DNA from 3 places in the Flavobacterium agricola genome. Region 1 is predicted to be linked to each of the others. Evidence: riboswitches for the same ligand, from Rfam matches in the RefSeq annotation. Region 1 holds a riboswitch; each other region holds the start of a gene.
What was found. Region 1 has a riboswitch for cobalamin ahead of K5I29_RS11445 (ribonucleotide-diphosphate reductase subunit beta). Riboswitches for the same ligand answer to the same signal wherever they lie in the genome.
Positions count from the first base shown of each region.

Region 1 (4,964 bases):
ACCACCAAATAAGGTTTCGTAATGATTTGTAGTTCCCGGAAACACGGCTTTAAAAATGCGTGTTTCCGAGTTTTTTATTCTTTCTTCTAAAGTCATTTGTTCAATTATTTTTAAGCTTCGCAGCTGGTGCAAGTTACTAAATTGGTAACAAATTCTTTAGATACGCTTTGACTACGTTGGTAATATAAAGTTTTAACACCTAATTTCCATGCTTCAATCATTAAGCGGTTAACTTCTTTAACCGGAACGTTTGCTGGAATATTAAGATTTAAACTTTGTGCTTGGTCAATATATTTTTGACGGATAGATGCTTGTAAAACAATTTCGTACTGACTGATTTCTTTAAACGTTTTAAAAACATCTTTTTCATCTTGAGTTAAAATGCTTAAATGCTGCACGCTACCGTGATTTAACATAATGCTACGCCAAGTTTCTTCGTTATCAACTCCTTTTTCTTCAAGCAAAGCTTTTAAATATTTGTTTTTACGCATAAAGTTACCTTTAGCTAACCCTGCTTTGTAATAGTTGCTGCTGTACGGTTCGATTCCGGGTGATGTTTGTCCTAAAATAGCTGATGATGATGTAGTAGGAGCAATAGCCATTAAGGTTGTGTTGCGTAATCCGTAACCTTTTAAAACTTCAGGTTCACCATAAATGCGAGCTAAATCTTGAGATGCTTTTACGGCTTTTTCTTGAATGTTTCCGAAAATTTTATTGGTTAACATTTTTGCATCCAAACTTTCAAAAGCAATTTTATTTTTTTGTAAATACGAATGCCATCCCATAACGCCTAAACCAAGTGCACGGTGATTTTTAGCAAATGTATTTGCCGATTTTAAGTAATAGTTATCTTCTGTTTTAGCAATAAATTCTTGTAAAACAGCATCTAAAAAGAAAATAGCTAATTTAACCGCTTCGGTATCTTTCCATTCATCATACAATTCTAAGTTCATAGATGATAAACAACAAATAAAAGATTCTTCTGCCGAAGATGGTAATGCAATTTCAGAACATAAGTTGCTCGAGAAAATTTGCATTTCTTTATCCTTATAAACTTGTGGTTTATTGCGGTTAATATTATCAGTAAAGAAAATATACGGTAAACCTTTTTGTTGGCGGCTTTCTAAAACCTTAGCCCAAATTTCGCGTTTTTCGCGATCGCCATCAACCATATCTTGCATCCAATAATCAGGAACACAAATACCGGTAAATAGGTTTTGGATTGGGCTACCAATGTTTTTAATATCTAAAAATTCTTTAATATCTGAATGATCAATATCTAAATACGCAGCAAATGCACCACGGCGAACACCACCTTGAGAAATGGTATCCATTGCGGTATCAAACAATTTCATAAAGCTTACGGCTCCGCTACTTTTTCCGTTATCGGTTACAGCGCTTCCGCGTTCGCGCAATTCACCAAAATAGCCCGAAGTTCCGCCACCAATTTTGGTTTGCATAATAACTTCGCCTAACTTGTGCGTAATACTTTCTATATTATCTGGTACATAAACGTTAAAGCATGAAATTGGTAAACCGCGTTCGGTACCCATATTTGCCCAAATAGGAGATGATAAGCTCATCCAACCTTTCTCGATCATTTCAATAAATGCTTCGGCCAATTCGGGTTTATATAAGCGTTTTGCAGCTGCATTAGCAATACGTTCAATCGCTTTTTGGGTGGTTTCTCCTTTTAATAAATAACCACGATTTAATATTTGTTCGCTTTCTTCATTAAGCCACCATAATCTTTCCATAAATTAATCTTTCTCTAAAATTAAAATAAATCGTCTGCTGTAATACTTTTGTCGTGTTTGGTATAATCTACCGGGCGTTTGGCAAAGAAATCGTCTAAGCTGTTTGCAAAAATTTCTTCTTCAAACCAAACCATAGGTTGGTAATTGCTTTCGGAAATGTGGAAAATTTTGTTGATTCCGATTTTTACTAAACTTTCGTCAATTCTGAATTTCATGAAGTTTAGTAGGTTTTCTTTAGAAATGGTATCTAATTCACCGTTTTCAAAAATCCAATCTAAAATTTCGGCTTCAATGTTTATTGAATGAACCACGATGTCGTTAATTTCTTGAATGGTTTCGGCATCAAAATAATCAGGAAATTCTTCTCTAATTTTATTGATGATGTAAATGCCGCCGTTTGCGTGAATTTGCTCGTCGATTGATGTCCAAGCAATAATGTTACTCACGTTTTTCATTACGCCTTTAAAACGCGTAAACGATAAAATGATGGCAAATTGACTGAATAGTGATACGTTTTCAATTAAAATCGTAAAAAGAATTAACGATTTTAAGTAATCTTTTTTATTATCTGATTTTGAGTTTTTTAACGCATTAGATAAATATTGAATTCGTTTGGCAATAACCGGAATATCGATTACTTTTTCAAATTCATTATTGTATCCTAAAACTTCTAACAAACGTGAATAAGCTTCAGAATGGCGAAATTCGCACTCGGCAAACGTGCTGCCTAAACCATTAAATTCCGGTTTTGGTAAATGCTTATATAAATCACCCCAAAACGTTTTTACATTTACTTCAATTTGTGCAATAGCTAATAAACTGCGTTTTACAATTTCGCGTTCGTTAGGTGAAAGATGCGAATGAAAATCTTGGATATCGGCAGTGAAATCAATTTCAGAATGTACCCAAAACGAATTGTTGATTGCATTTGTAAATTCTAATATCTCCGGATATTCGAATGGTTTGTAGTTAATACGTTTGTCAAAAATACTCATGATACAATTTTTAGTGATTATGTAGAAGTAAATAACAAGCGCATGCAGATTGAATAGTCAATTTGAAGACGTTTGACATTTACTTTTTGTGCGAAAGCCATGTCAGGCGGTTAGCAAGGTAATCTGACTTTACTTAATACAAAGTATTACAGTTGCGCAACAGTTCGAGATTTGCACTCGATTCCCCTTGATTACTTGTATATTTGTGCAAGTTGAAACCGCTTAATTATGTTTTTTAAAGTAAGCCAAAAAAAATGATAATTAGGTAAATTTACTGTAAAAGTTATTCACAGAGTTCTTAACATTACCTTAAAATAGCATGATTGTTCATACCCAAGCACTTGTTTTATCGGCCCTAAAATACAATGAAAAAAGTTTAATTGTAAAATGTTACACGTTAACAGACGGGGTAAAAACGTATTTTGTACCTAGTGCTTTTTCCTCTAAAAAAAGTCAACAAAAAATAGCTTATTTTCAGCCTTTAAATATTTTAGATATTGTTGCTACGCATAAAAACAAAGGAACTTTAGAGCATTTTAAAGAAATTAGAATTCACACGCCTTATTTTTCTATTCCAACCGATATTAGCAAAAGTACCATTGTGCTTTTTTTGTCTGAAGTTTTAAGCGCCGCTGTGAAAGAAGAAGAACGAAACGAAGGGCTTTTTACTTTTTTAATTACCTCGTTTATGTGGTTAGATGCGCATGACGAGGTTGCAAATTTTCATTTAATTTTTTTAGTAGAACTTTCTAAATATTTAGGAATATTTCCAGATAATAATGAAGATGATTTGCCATTTTTTGATGTGAAGGAAGGCATGTTTGTAAGCCAACAAGGTTTTGAATCGTTAAATGAGTACGAAACCTTGTTGTTTAAAAACCTATTAAACTTGCGTTACGGAGCTGCCCGTAATATTTTTAAAGCTTCAGAAAGGCAAGTGCTTTTAAAAACTTTGGTTGAATATTATTCGTATCATTTAGATGGATTTAGAAGACCAAAATCTTTAGAAATTTTAAAAGATGTTTTTTCATAAAAAAGCCTAAATTTGTTAAAAAAAACAAAAAATATTTATGAAAAAAATTTTAACGCTTAGTTTCTTGCTGATTAGCTTTTTAGGGTTTTCTCAAACAGAAACCGAAACAAATCAACCAAACGTTTCAAGCTCAGTAACAGAAAAGAACGAGTTTAAACCAGGAAAAAACATGCTGAAGCTAAACTTATTGTCATTAACTGTGGGTAATATTTCATTACAATACGAAAGATTACTTACCAAACGTATGGTTGTTAGTTTATCTGCCGGAATTACGCCAGAGCGCGGTATTCCGTTTTATAGCGCGTTTAAAGATGCTTTAGATAATCAAGATACAAAAGATCAGCTTCAAGGTTTAAAATATTCTAATTATGCCATAACGCCAGAAGTGCGTTTTTACTTTGGTAAAGAAAGTTACAAAGGTTTTTATGTAGGTGTTTTTGGACGTTATACTGCTTACGATATTAAATTTCCGCTTTTTTACGATAATGTTTTATCTGGCATTCCTGGTGTTCCGGGGAATTTACTGCCAAAAGAAACAATTAATTTAGATGGAAATATAAAAGCTTTTTCTGGTGGAATTTCATTAGGTGCACAATGGAAATTAAGCAAACGCTTGTATTTAGATTGGTTGGTTGTTGGGCCGCACATTGGTAGTTCTAAAGGAACTTTATCAGGCAACAAAAAACTTACTGCTTTAGAACAGCAAAAAATTAGAGAAGTAATAGATGATTTAGATATTCCGTTATTAAAATACCATGCTGAAGTAAATGAAAACGGTGCTAGAATGCGTTTTGACGGACCTTGGGCTGGAGCGCGAACTTCATTAGCAATTGGATACAGATTTTAACAACAAAAAACAGCTTTTTAGATTTCTAAAAAGCTGTTTTTTGTTTCTTTAAAATACAATATCCCAAGTTCCGGTTGCACGTTCAAGTTCAACCAAGGCAGCTAAGTAATTGTACAACGCTTCGTAATATTCTTCCTGAACTTCATTATGCGTACGTTGCGCATCTAAAACTTCTAGTAAAGATGTATCTCCGCGTTTGTAGCTGTATGTTTTACCGTCTAAAACAGCTTTTGCTTTTTCTAGTAATCCGGTATTAAATGCTTTAACTTGCTCTTGATGCGCAATAAATGTATTATACGCTTGTTGTACTTGCGTACTAACTTCTAATAAAG
Region 1 covers NZ_CP081495.1:2,305,266-2,310,229, forward strand. The annotation lists gene K5I29_RS11435 (acyl-CoA thioesterase) at 1-96, opposite strand, end outside; gene K5I29_RS11440 (ribonucleoside-diphosphate reductase subunit alpha) at 111-1,757, opposite strand; gene K5I29_RS11445 (ribonucleotide-diphosphate reductase subunit beta) at 1,778-2,752, opposite strand; adenosylcobalamin (AdoCbl) riboswitch at 2,823-2,961, opposite strand; gene recO (DNA repair protein RecO) at 3,072-3,785, shown strand; gene K5I29_RS11455 (DUF3575 domain-containing protein) at 3,823-4,632, shown strand; gene K5I29_RS11460 (TolC family protein) at 4,681-4,964, opposite strand, start outside.

Region 2 (4,964 bases), 720 kb from region 1:
TTTTTGCAATTGCCCATCGCTTAATTCGTAATGCTTTTTATGCTTTAAAACATTAATTTCGGTTAGATTAATTGCCCAATCAATTTTTTCTAAATCTTCAGAAGCTAAATTACCTAACCAATTGGTATAAGGTTGTCTGCCTAATGCAACAAGTTCGTAAACTGTTAAATTGCTTGGGGGCAATTTGTCGGTTAAAACTACGCTAATTTGTTGTGCTAATTCTAAAGTTGAATAGTTAGCAATTGAGCGATTATTTAATGAAACGTTTCCGCTTATTACTGGAATTATTCCGGTAATGCTTCTTAATAAAGTTGATTTTCCTACTCCGTTTACACCAATCAACGTAATTAATTGCCCGGCTTTTAATTGTATTAAAATATTTTCGGAAACTATTTTTTTGTCATAGCCCGTAGTTATATTTTCGGTTTGTAAAATAACATTTTCCATCCTTATACAATCTTATTATTTTTTCTCAGTACTAACCAAACTACAATGGGCGCACCAATCATAGATGTTATGGCATTTATAGGTAACATAAAATCAAAACCTGGCATTTGCGAAATGGTATCACAAAGCAATAAGATACTTGGACCTAAAACAATACAACCCAAATACAAAACAAAATGATTAGATGTTTTAAATACCAACTTTGTAATATGAGCAATGGCCAAACCAATAAAAGCAATGGGCCCAACAAAGGCGGTTACCGATCCGGTTAAAATACAAGTTGCTAAAATAATTATGGTACGTGTTTTTTTAAAATTGATGCCTAAACTACGCGCATAATTTTCTCCTAATAATAATGAATTAAGTGCTTTGATAGATTGTAATGCTAAAAGTAAGCCAATTATCAGGCAGATAACTAATATTTTAATACTCAACCAATCTAAATTACCTAAATTACCTAAAGACCAAAAGGTGAATTTTTTAATTTGTTCTGCCGAACTAAAATAGGTTAAAACGCTTACAAATGCTGCAGTAAAGCTACCAATCATTAAACCAACAACTAAAATAGCCATGGTTTGTTTTAATTGTTTGGCAACAGCTAAAACTAAAAGTAAAACCAATAAACTACCTAAGCTAGAAGCTATTACAATGCCGTACGGTTGCAATACAATTTCTTGTAAAAAAACAGGTAAAAAGGAAACGCCTAAAATTACGATTGAAACCCCCAAACTTGCCCCCGAACTAATACCTAAAACATAAGGTTCTGCTAACGGGTTTTTAAATAAGGTTTGCATTAATAATCCGCTAATGGATAAAGCAATACCAGCACAAATGCAAGCAATTGCTTTTGGTAATCGGTAATTTAAAACAATATATTCCCAAGTTGATTTGCTTACCTCGTTTCCGATTAATGCATTTACAATTTCTTTAAATGGAATGGTAACCGATCCTAAGCTGATGTTAAGCAATAAAAACAAAACAAAAGCAAAGGTAAAAAGGATAAAAAAGGCAATATGTTTTTTAGAAATTATCAAGCTATTTTAATTTTTCATAAAAGTAAAGTTCGTAATCAGGAAGTAATTCGGGATGTAGAATTTTTATTAAATCTTTTAATACCAAATCAGGTCTATTCGGGCCCAATTCGTAATAAATCACCCCGCCGGTTTCTCCTTTTTTATTTGCAATGGTATATATTTCTCCCGATTTAGCAGCATCAAATTGCAAGTTGTGTTGGCTATTTTTAGCTACATCTTGTAAGGTTTCAAAACCGCTTGGGTTTAGCCAAATTGGTGTATTTTTGGCATCTAATAAAGCTTGTTCTATAGAAATGGCAATACTGCCATCGCCTTGTGTTTCTTTCCAAATATAATCTGCGTTCGCATCTTCTAAAAAAATAGCTCCCCAGCTTGTTCCTTTGGGTGCATACCAAATGTTCTGGTATAATCCGCCCGAAAAAACTTGCGGTTTATTGTTAGCTGTTTGTGCTAATTTTTTTAAATCGTTGTATTGTAATGCAATAGAATCGAATTGTGATTTTGCTAATTCATTTTTATCAAATAATGCCCCAAAAAATTTAATCCATTCTGCTTTTCCAAGCGGAGTTTGTTCGGTCCAATCGGCATTGTAAATGGTTGGAATGCCAATTTTCTGAAACTGATCTAGCGTTTTATTACTGCTTTCCATGCCGTAACCAATAATTAAATCGGGAGCTAAATCAATAATTAACTCGGTGTTTAAACTTTCGTTTTCGCCTACATCGGTTATTTTTCCGGCCTTAATATTTTCGCGAACTTTAGGCGACGAAATGTAACTTAAATTCGGAAAACCAATTAAACTTTCAACTTCTTGTAACATATCATAAGACGGAATATGTGTGGTTGAAGTTGCAATTGTTTTTTGAACCGGAACTTGTATAAATGGCTGTTTTTTTAAGCTATCTGGTACTAAAGATTGGTTTTTTGCTAATACGTAGGTTATGGCATTATTGGCTTGTTGCCAAGGTTTAGTGATTTTTAGAAGCTGAAAATTTGGATAACTGTATAATTCAAAATTTTTAGCATATTCAATTTCGTTAGTTACCTGCGTAACTAAATTTTGTTGTTCGGTTTGTTTTTGGCAACTAAAAAATAAAAAAAGAACTCCGAAAAGTAGACCGATTTTTTTCATATTATTTACTTTATTTGTCTACAAAAATAGGAACTTGTTTTAGATAACATCTGTTTTATACATATCTTTTTTTATATTTGCTGCGCATTAGGTTACAAAATTGTAATAATAGGGAAACAGGTATTTTAAGCCTGTGCTGTACCCGCAACTGTATGTTTTGTTCTATTTAGAATGCTTTTTACATTGCTTTATACCACTGTTTAGAAAACAAACGGGAAGGTTCGTAAAAAGACACAAGCCAGGAGACCTGCCTAATATAACTTTTTAAAAATGCCTTCGGGATGTAAGGTAAGCTATGTATTTAAATAAATTAATGCTTGTTTTAAGTACATGTTTTGTAACGGGATTATATGCTCAGGAACATGTATTAGACGAAATTGTAATTACCGATTTAGTTTCTAAAAATTTTAATAAAACCCAATCTAAAATTGAGTTGAATGATTCTGTTGTGCGAAATCATGCTGAAAATTTAACCCAATTACTTCAGTTTAAAACGCCTATTTTTTTTAAAGAAAATGGTGCTGGTATGGTTTCATCTCCATCTTTTCGTGGTACAACCGCACAACAAACCGCTGTTTTATGGAACGGAATTCCGGTTAATAGCTTTTTGTTGGGGCAATCAGATTTTAATTCGATGCCTTTAAAAAGTTACGATCAAATTTCGGTTTTACCGGGCGGTGGTGGTGTTTTAAAAGGCAGTGGTGCCATTGGCGGAACAATTGAGCTAAACAACGATTTGTATTTTAAAAACAGAAATCAAGGAGAATTTAATTTAGGTTACGGAAGTTTTGATACGTACAATGCTGGTGGACGTTGGCAAGTAAACAACCAAAAATGGAGTTTTGACGTTTCGTTTAATCGATTAGATTCTAAAAACAATTACAAACAACATAAAAAGGATTGGAAAAATAAAAACGGTCAATTTTATTCTAATACCGTTGGGGCAACGCTAGGTTATAAAATTAACAACAAAAATATAGTAAGCTTTTACAGCTCAACTTTTTTAGACGAACGTCATTTTTCATTAGTTAGCCCAAATCAAATACCTACCAAATATCGCAATTATGCCTTTAGGAACTTGTTAAGTTGGCAGTATAAAACAAATGCATTTGTTAGCGAATTAAAGGCAGCGGTATTTTCTGAACGTTATCAATTTTACGACCAATTACCTTTAAATCAATACAGCGAAGGCAATGTAAATTCTCTTTTTGCCAAATGGGAGGGAAGCTATAAAATTAACAACCACAGTAAGCTTGCATCTGTTGTTTCTATAACTAATAGTAAAGGCAACGGACATGATTCTGGAATTGATGCTGCCGAACGTACCAATGTAGAAGCTTCTGTTTTATATGCCAATCAATTTGCCGAAAAATGGCATGCTGAGGTAGGAGCCAAGATTGATTATTCTTCCGATTATGAAACGCCATTTCTATATTCTGCTGGTTTGTTGTTTACGCCAACTGAAAACTACGAACTTAAAGTACGAACTTCTAAAAATTACCGAATTCCAACATTTAACGATTTGTATTGGCAACCGGGCGGTAATTTAGATTTAAAGCCGGAAGAAAGTTATCAGGTTGAGGTAAATCAATCCTATAAAACAAAAAACAGTGCAATAGCAGCTAATATATATTACAATTCGGTATCCAATTTAATTCAATGGTTGCCTACTTCGGGCGGATATTGGGGAGCGCAAAACACAAACAAAGTTACCATTTGGGGAGCCGAAGTTTTTGGCGATTATCAGTTTCAAATCCATCAACATCAATTTAAATTGTCTGCTTTATATGCATATACGCATGCTAAAAATGATGAAACCAATAAGTTTCAAATTTATGTACCCAAACATAAAGCAACTTTTGGCATCAATTACCAACTAAATAAATTTAGTTTTGATGTTAGCGGATTGTTTAACGGCGAAGTTTATACGCGTACCAATAATAATACCCAATATAATATTGATAGCTATTTTATTGCCAATGCTGCGGTAGATTATCAAATTACACCAAAATACAGTCTTGCAATTAAAGCAAATAATTTTACCAACCAAGCGTACCAAACCATGGTTGAGCGTTGGTTACCCGGAATTAATTATAATGTACAACTAACAATAAAAATTTAATTAATAAACTAAATAATGAAAAAGATTTTTGGATTAGCTCTTGTTGCGAGCTTACTATTTTCGTGTTCTTCTGATGATAACAAATCAGGAAATGCAGACGGTGCTGTAAATTATTCAGAAGGAATAATAGTGTTAAATGAAGGTAACTTTCTTTCTACAAATGCATCTGTTAGCTGGATTGATAAAGGAATAACTGCGATTAAAAACAATATATATTTTGATGCCAATC
Region 2 covers NZ_CP081495.1:1,581,932-1,586,895, reverse strand. The annotation lists gene K5I29_RS07965 (ABC transporter ATP-binding protein) at 1-447, opposite strand, end outside; gene K5I29_RS07960 (iron chelate uptake ABC transporter family permease subunit) at 450-1,481, opposite strand; gene K5I29_RS07955 (ABC transporter substrate-binding protein) at 1,483-2,613, opposite strand; cobalamin riboswitch at 2,686-2,882, shown strand; gene K5I29_RS07950 (TonB-dependent receptor) at 2,909-4,735, shown strand; gene K5I29_RS07945 (YncE family protein) at 4,751-4,964, shown strand, end outside.
Region 2: it holds a riboswitch for cobalamin, as region 1 does, so the genes downstream of both, K5I29_RS07950 (TonB-dependent receptor) here and K5I29_RS11445 (ribonucleotide-diphosphate reductase subunit beta) in region 1, are expected to answer to the same signal.

Region 3 (4,964 bases), 1.3 Mb from region 1:
AATAGTGGAAAATGGTAAATATTATTTTAAAACTATTGGTTGTGATAAAAATTCTAAAGCTATAAAAAAAGATTTATCTACAACATTTTCTGAAAGTGCTGAGGCAACCTATAATGAATTTTTACATACATTAAAACCCGGGCAATATCAATATGGTATGTCTTCAAGAAACTTAGATTTTCCGATTACAAATGAAGCTGAAAAGAGTGATTTATATAAGTTGGTAGAAAAAAAGTTAGCCGAAAGAAAACTAACAATTCCTACCACGCTTTTTGGACATTCTACTTTTTACACCTTAAATTCTAATAAAAAATATTCGTATAAAGAATTAAACCAAATTCCGATTTCTAAAATAAAAGACATTCAGATTATGGGAACCGAAGGTTATATGCAAGTAATTTTGCTTGAAAAGTAATAATTAAAAAACCACGAAGTTTAACTTTGTGGTTTTTTTTATTATCTTTTATTTATAAAGAAACACAAAATGTGCCGGAATGTTACCTGCAGCTTGTTTCCATAATAAATTACCGTTGGCATCAAAACTATATACAAAACCGGTTGAAACGTAATTTCCTGCATCGGTAATATATATATGTTTGGTAATTGGGTTAACAGCAATGCCGTAAGGGGTTTCTATTTCATCAAAAATGGCATTATCAATTAAATTCGCCGTTTCTAAAGTTTGTGTTTTGGTGTTTATTATTCCCATGCCTTTTACATAATCAAAAGTTTCGTAGCTAAACGTATTTTCAAAATAATATAGCTTATCTTCTACAATGGTAAAGTTAGAAACTGGAACATTAAATGTTTTAGTAACTTCCAATGTTTTAGCATCAATTACATATAAGTTTGATGCAATATCGTAGTAATCACCACGACTGGTTACATAAACATTTCCTTGATTATCTGCCTTTATTCGGTGTAAATTAACTTCTACATCAATTTTTTTAATTTCTTTAAAAGATGCAATATCAACTACCGAAACCGTTCGGTCGTAATCCGGGTACATATATCCGCCCGAATTGGCAACAAAAATGTTGTTGTTTACAATAGCAAGTTCGTCGGGTTGGTATCCAACGGCAACTTCGCGAGTAATTTGTAAGCTGGTGGTATCAATTTCTACAACTTTACCTAGCGGTTGATCTTTTCCTAAAACTATTTCTCCGTTGTAAGAAGTTGCATAAGCTTTACCGTTATGAAACTCAATATAACGCCCGTTTTCTAACGGAATCGTTGCTATGTGTTTGGCTGTTTTTACATCCATAACTTCAATAAAGTTTGATGCATTAAGTACTGCATACAATTTGCTACCGTAAATTTTTATATCATTACCAACATCGCCCATTTCTTTAACCATGGTCGGGTTCGCTTCGGCATATATATTGGTTGTGTAAATACCGGTTTCGTAATTGTAAAAATCTAAAGTTGCTTTATTGCTATTTAGCATGCCTTCGTTTAACAAATAAAAGCCTAAAACTTCTGTTTTTTCTGGCGGTGCTACAACTTCTGGGGTTGAGGTAACTAAGTTGTCGTCTTGCTGACAAGCAAACAACAAGGCAAGCAAGCTTACATAAGCTGCTGATTTAAATTTAGTAATCATATTGTTAGATTTAGAATAAACTTGAATTGACGCCCTGGCATGGGATAATTTAAAACCACATCGTAATATTGGTTTAAAATATTATTTACCTGAAAGGATAGGGTAGAAGTATACCGATTAAAAGCAAAGGTTTTCTGAATCGATACATCATGCGTAAACCATGGGTTTATGTGATTGTACTGAATATTGTCTTGATTAGCATCATAACGTTCGCCCACATAAATAAAGCTGTAATTTGCTCCCCAAGTTTTGTTATTGGCATTTAAAACCGCCGATCCGCTGTGCCAGGGTATATAAGCAATTTGATGTTTGTAATATGTCGTTTTTTTGTTGCTGTAATCTTGTGCTTTTTGGTAGCTGTAATTAAGCATCAGTTGCCATTCGGTTTGCCCCCAAATAAAGTCTGATTTTAACTTAACGTCTGTACCCAAAATTTGTACTTTTCCTAAATTCATCATCATCCATCTAAACATGCTGCCATTAGGAGCAGCAATAATTTTATCTGTTATTAAATTGTAATAACCATCTGCCTGAATGCTTATTTGTTGTACAATTCCGTTTAAGGGTTTCGCGTAAGTAAAGCCAAAATTATATTGGGTAGCATATTCAGGTTTTAGATTAGAATAGCCAAGTGCGGTATAATACAAATCGTTAAAAGTTGGCATTCTAAAAATGCGCTTATAAAAAGCCTGAATGCTAAATGCATTATTTATTTTATATTGTGCAAGTAAGGTTGGCGCCCAAATGTTTTTATCAGGTGCATTGGTGTTTTTTTTAACCGATTCTGTTACAAAAGTTCCTAAAACGCTTGCCTGAAATTGTAATTTTTTTTGTTGGTAAGAAGCAGCAAAAGCAACCCAAGTTGTTTTTCGTTTGGGGTAAGAAAAATTAGTTAAATCCACATCCAAGGTATTAAACTGATAATCAGCTGCTACATTTATATATAGGGTTGAAGTTGCTTTATAAACCGTTGCCCAAGATGCGTAAAATTCTTGTTGTTTGTAGGTGTTTTGATATTTAAAAAGGCTAACCGTATCTGTAAATCGTGTATAATCATTCGCATATTTGGTGTTTAATTTAGTTTCAAAACGTCCAACCTTTTGTTCAATCGTAGCTTGTAAAAAGTAATTTTTATCTACCAAAGTTTGTCCGCGTGCATCAAATCTGCCACGAACAATTGCACCCGGAATGCCACGGTCCGACAAATAGCTGTAACCTTTAACCTGCCAAATAGTATTGTTTTTTTCGCCAAATAAGCCCAGCTCAAAGCGTTTGGCATCAATCTGCCCATCTTTTCTTATTGCTGTTGTATCGTAAGCTACTGATTGATCTAAATTTTTTTTACTGTATCTAAATTTATATTCCCCGTCAGATTTTATGTATTCTGCGCTTGCAGTGGCAAAAACGGCATCCGATAATTTTTGCTCTATTCGGAATGAAGGATTAACTAGCTGAATAGAACCCGTTTTATATCGAAACGTAACATTGGTTTTTGCATCAGCATTAAAAACTGGTTTTTTAGATTGTAAGTAAATGGAAGAAGCAGATGCAAAATGTTTAGCTGCCTGAAAAACAGAACTTTTTTGCCCGTTGTACAAACTAATCGCTTCTAAATCATCTAAAGCATATTTACCTAGATCTACTACGCCATTTTGTGCATTACCTAGCTGAATGCCATCATAAAAAACACCAACATGTTGGCTGCCCATGCCCCGAACGTCAATGGTTTTTATGCCACCAACTCCGCCGTAATCTTTTAGCTGAACGCCCGAAAAATAACGCACCGCATCTGCAACCGATTGGCTGTTTAACCGCTGCAAAGCTTCGCCCTTAAGCGATTGCCCAGCAATAACTTCTTTGTTTTTTTGTGTAAAAATTTCAAGTTGTTGCAAGTGGTAAATGCTATCCTGAACCACCTGCGCCACAGCACCAGTAGTTGCAAAAAATACCAAATAACAACAAAAATTAAAAGTAAATCTCATCAGCTTTTAAAGTTTGTTGCTAACGAGTAGATATGAAGGTATTTAGGAAATCCAATTTCCCAAAAATGTACTTCAAGCTTTAGTCCCCGAAAGCGTTAAAATGTATAAGCTCATGGCAGGTTTTCTGACTTGCTTCATCTTTAAACGTCCTTCCCATTTTAAAAACAGTGGATTGCAGTTTGTTAAAGATTTTTTTTCGAAGCTCACAGCAGCGGGTCTGTTCAGGATTTGCACCTAATTCCCTTTTAACGAACTATAAAGTTCGCACCAAAAGCGCTGCGAAAATAACAATTAAATAAAGAATTATAACAATTTATTAGTAATATTTTTAAAACTGTAATTTTTAGGGCGTTACCTAAACTTATTCAAGTTTAGATCGGGCTTTAGCCCTCGCAATTTGCTATTGCATAGCAAATGTGCTCAAACAAGGCAACAATCCCTAACGCGCGCTGCCAATTTTATAAGTTAATTCAAAATAAAACAATTTGTTTTTAGTAAATCTAATGTACATTTGGTAAGCAAGTAATTTTAAATGTAAATTCAAGTCCAATCAGCATCATTTTAAAAGCGAATTAAATTGGCACAAGCCCAACGATAAAACTTTAAAACAAAACAAAAAAGCGCTAAAAAACCACCGAATCTCAATCGCGTTTAAACCCGATTTACACGTTTCGGCTGCAAAAGCTTTTAAAGGTGATGCAACTTTACATAATCCAGAAGATTTGTTGTTAAGCAGTTTAGCATCTTGTCATTTTATGTCGTATTTATATTGCTGTGAGCAACATAATATTGAGGTTGTAAGTTACTCCGATCAGGCCGAAGCAATTTTAGAAGTTCATCCTGACGGAAGCGGACAAATAACGCAAGCTATTTTGCGTCCAAAAGTTCTAATCGCAAATGCATCACAAAAGCAATTGGCTTTAGATTTGCATCAAAAAGCCAATCAATTATGTTTTATAGCAAATTCATGTAATTTTGAGGTTGTGCATCAAGCAACCTGCGAAGTTTTATAATGTAAATTGGTTTATTAAATTTACATCGTTTGGTGAAATCAGCATTTTTTTGTTGGTATTGGTAACCAATAAAATTAAGTTTTTACACTGTGTAATGTAAAACGTTGTTTTTCCTATTTTAGAAACTTCAAAAATTCCGTAATAACCAAATAATCCACCAACGCCAAAGGTTCTAATCGAACCGCTTATTTCATTTTTTGTTAGCATTTGTACGGATTGAATAGCATCTTTTTTTATTTTAATAGCACCAATTCGCCTGCGAATGATAAAATCGGTTGAAGTAATTTCATAACAATAAGGTGCGTACAGCCAGCAAATAAATAATATGGCAAACATAAGTAAGCTAGTACCTAAAGCTGGTAAAATAGC
Region 3 covers NZ_CP081495.1:1,006,021-1,010,984, reverse strand. The annotation lists gene K5I29_RS05060 (hypothetical protein) at 5-415, shown strand; gene K5I29_RS05055 (YncE family protein) at 464-1,600, opposite strand; gene K5I29_RS05050 (TonB-dependent receptor) at 1,597-3,582, opposite strand; cobalamin riboswitch at 3,680-3,869, opposite strand; partial or broken gene K5I29_RS05045 (OsmC family protein) at 4,134-4,595, shown strand; gene K5I29_RS05040 (PH domain-containing protein) at 4,590-4,964, opposite strand, start outside.
Region 3: it holds a riboswitch for cobalamin, as region 1 does, so the genes downstream of both, K5I29_RS05050 (TonB-dependent receptor) here and K5I29_RS11445 (ribonucleotide-diphosphate reductase subunit beta) in region 1, are expected to answer to the same signal.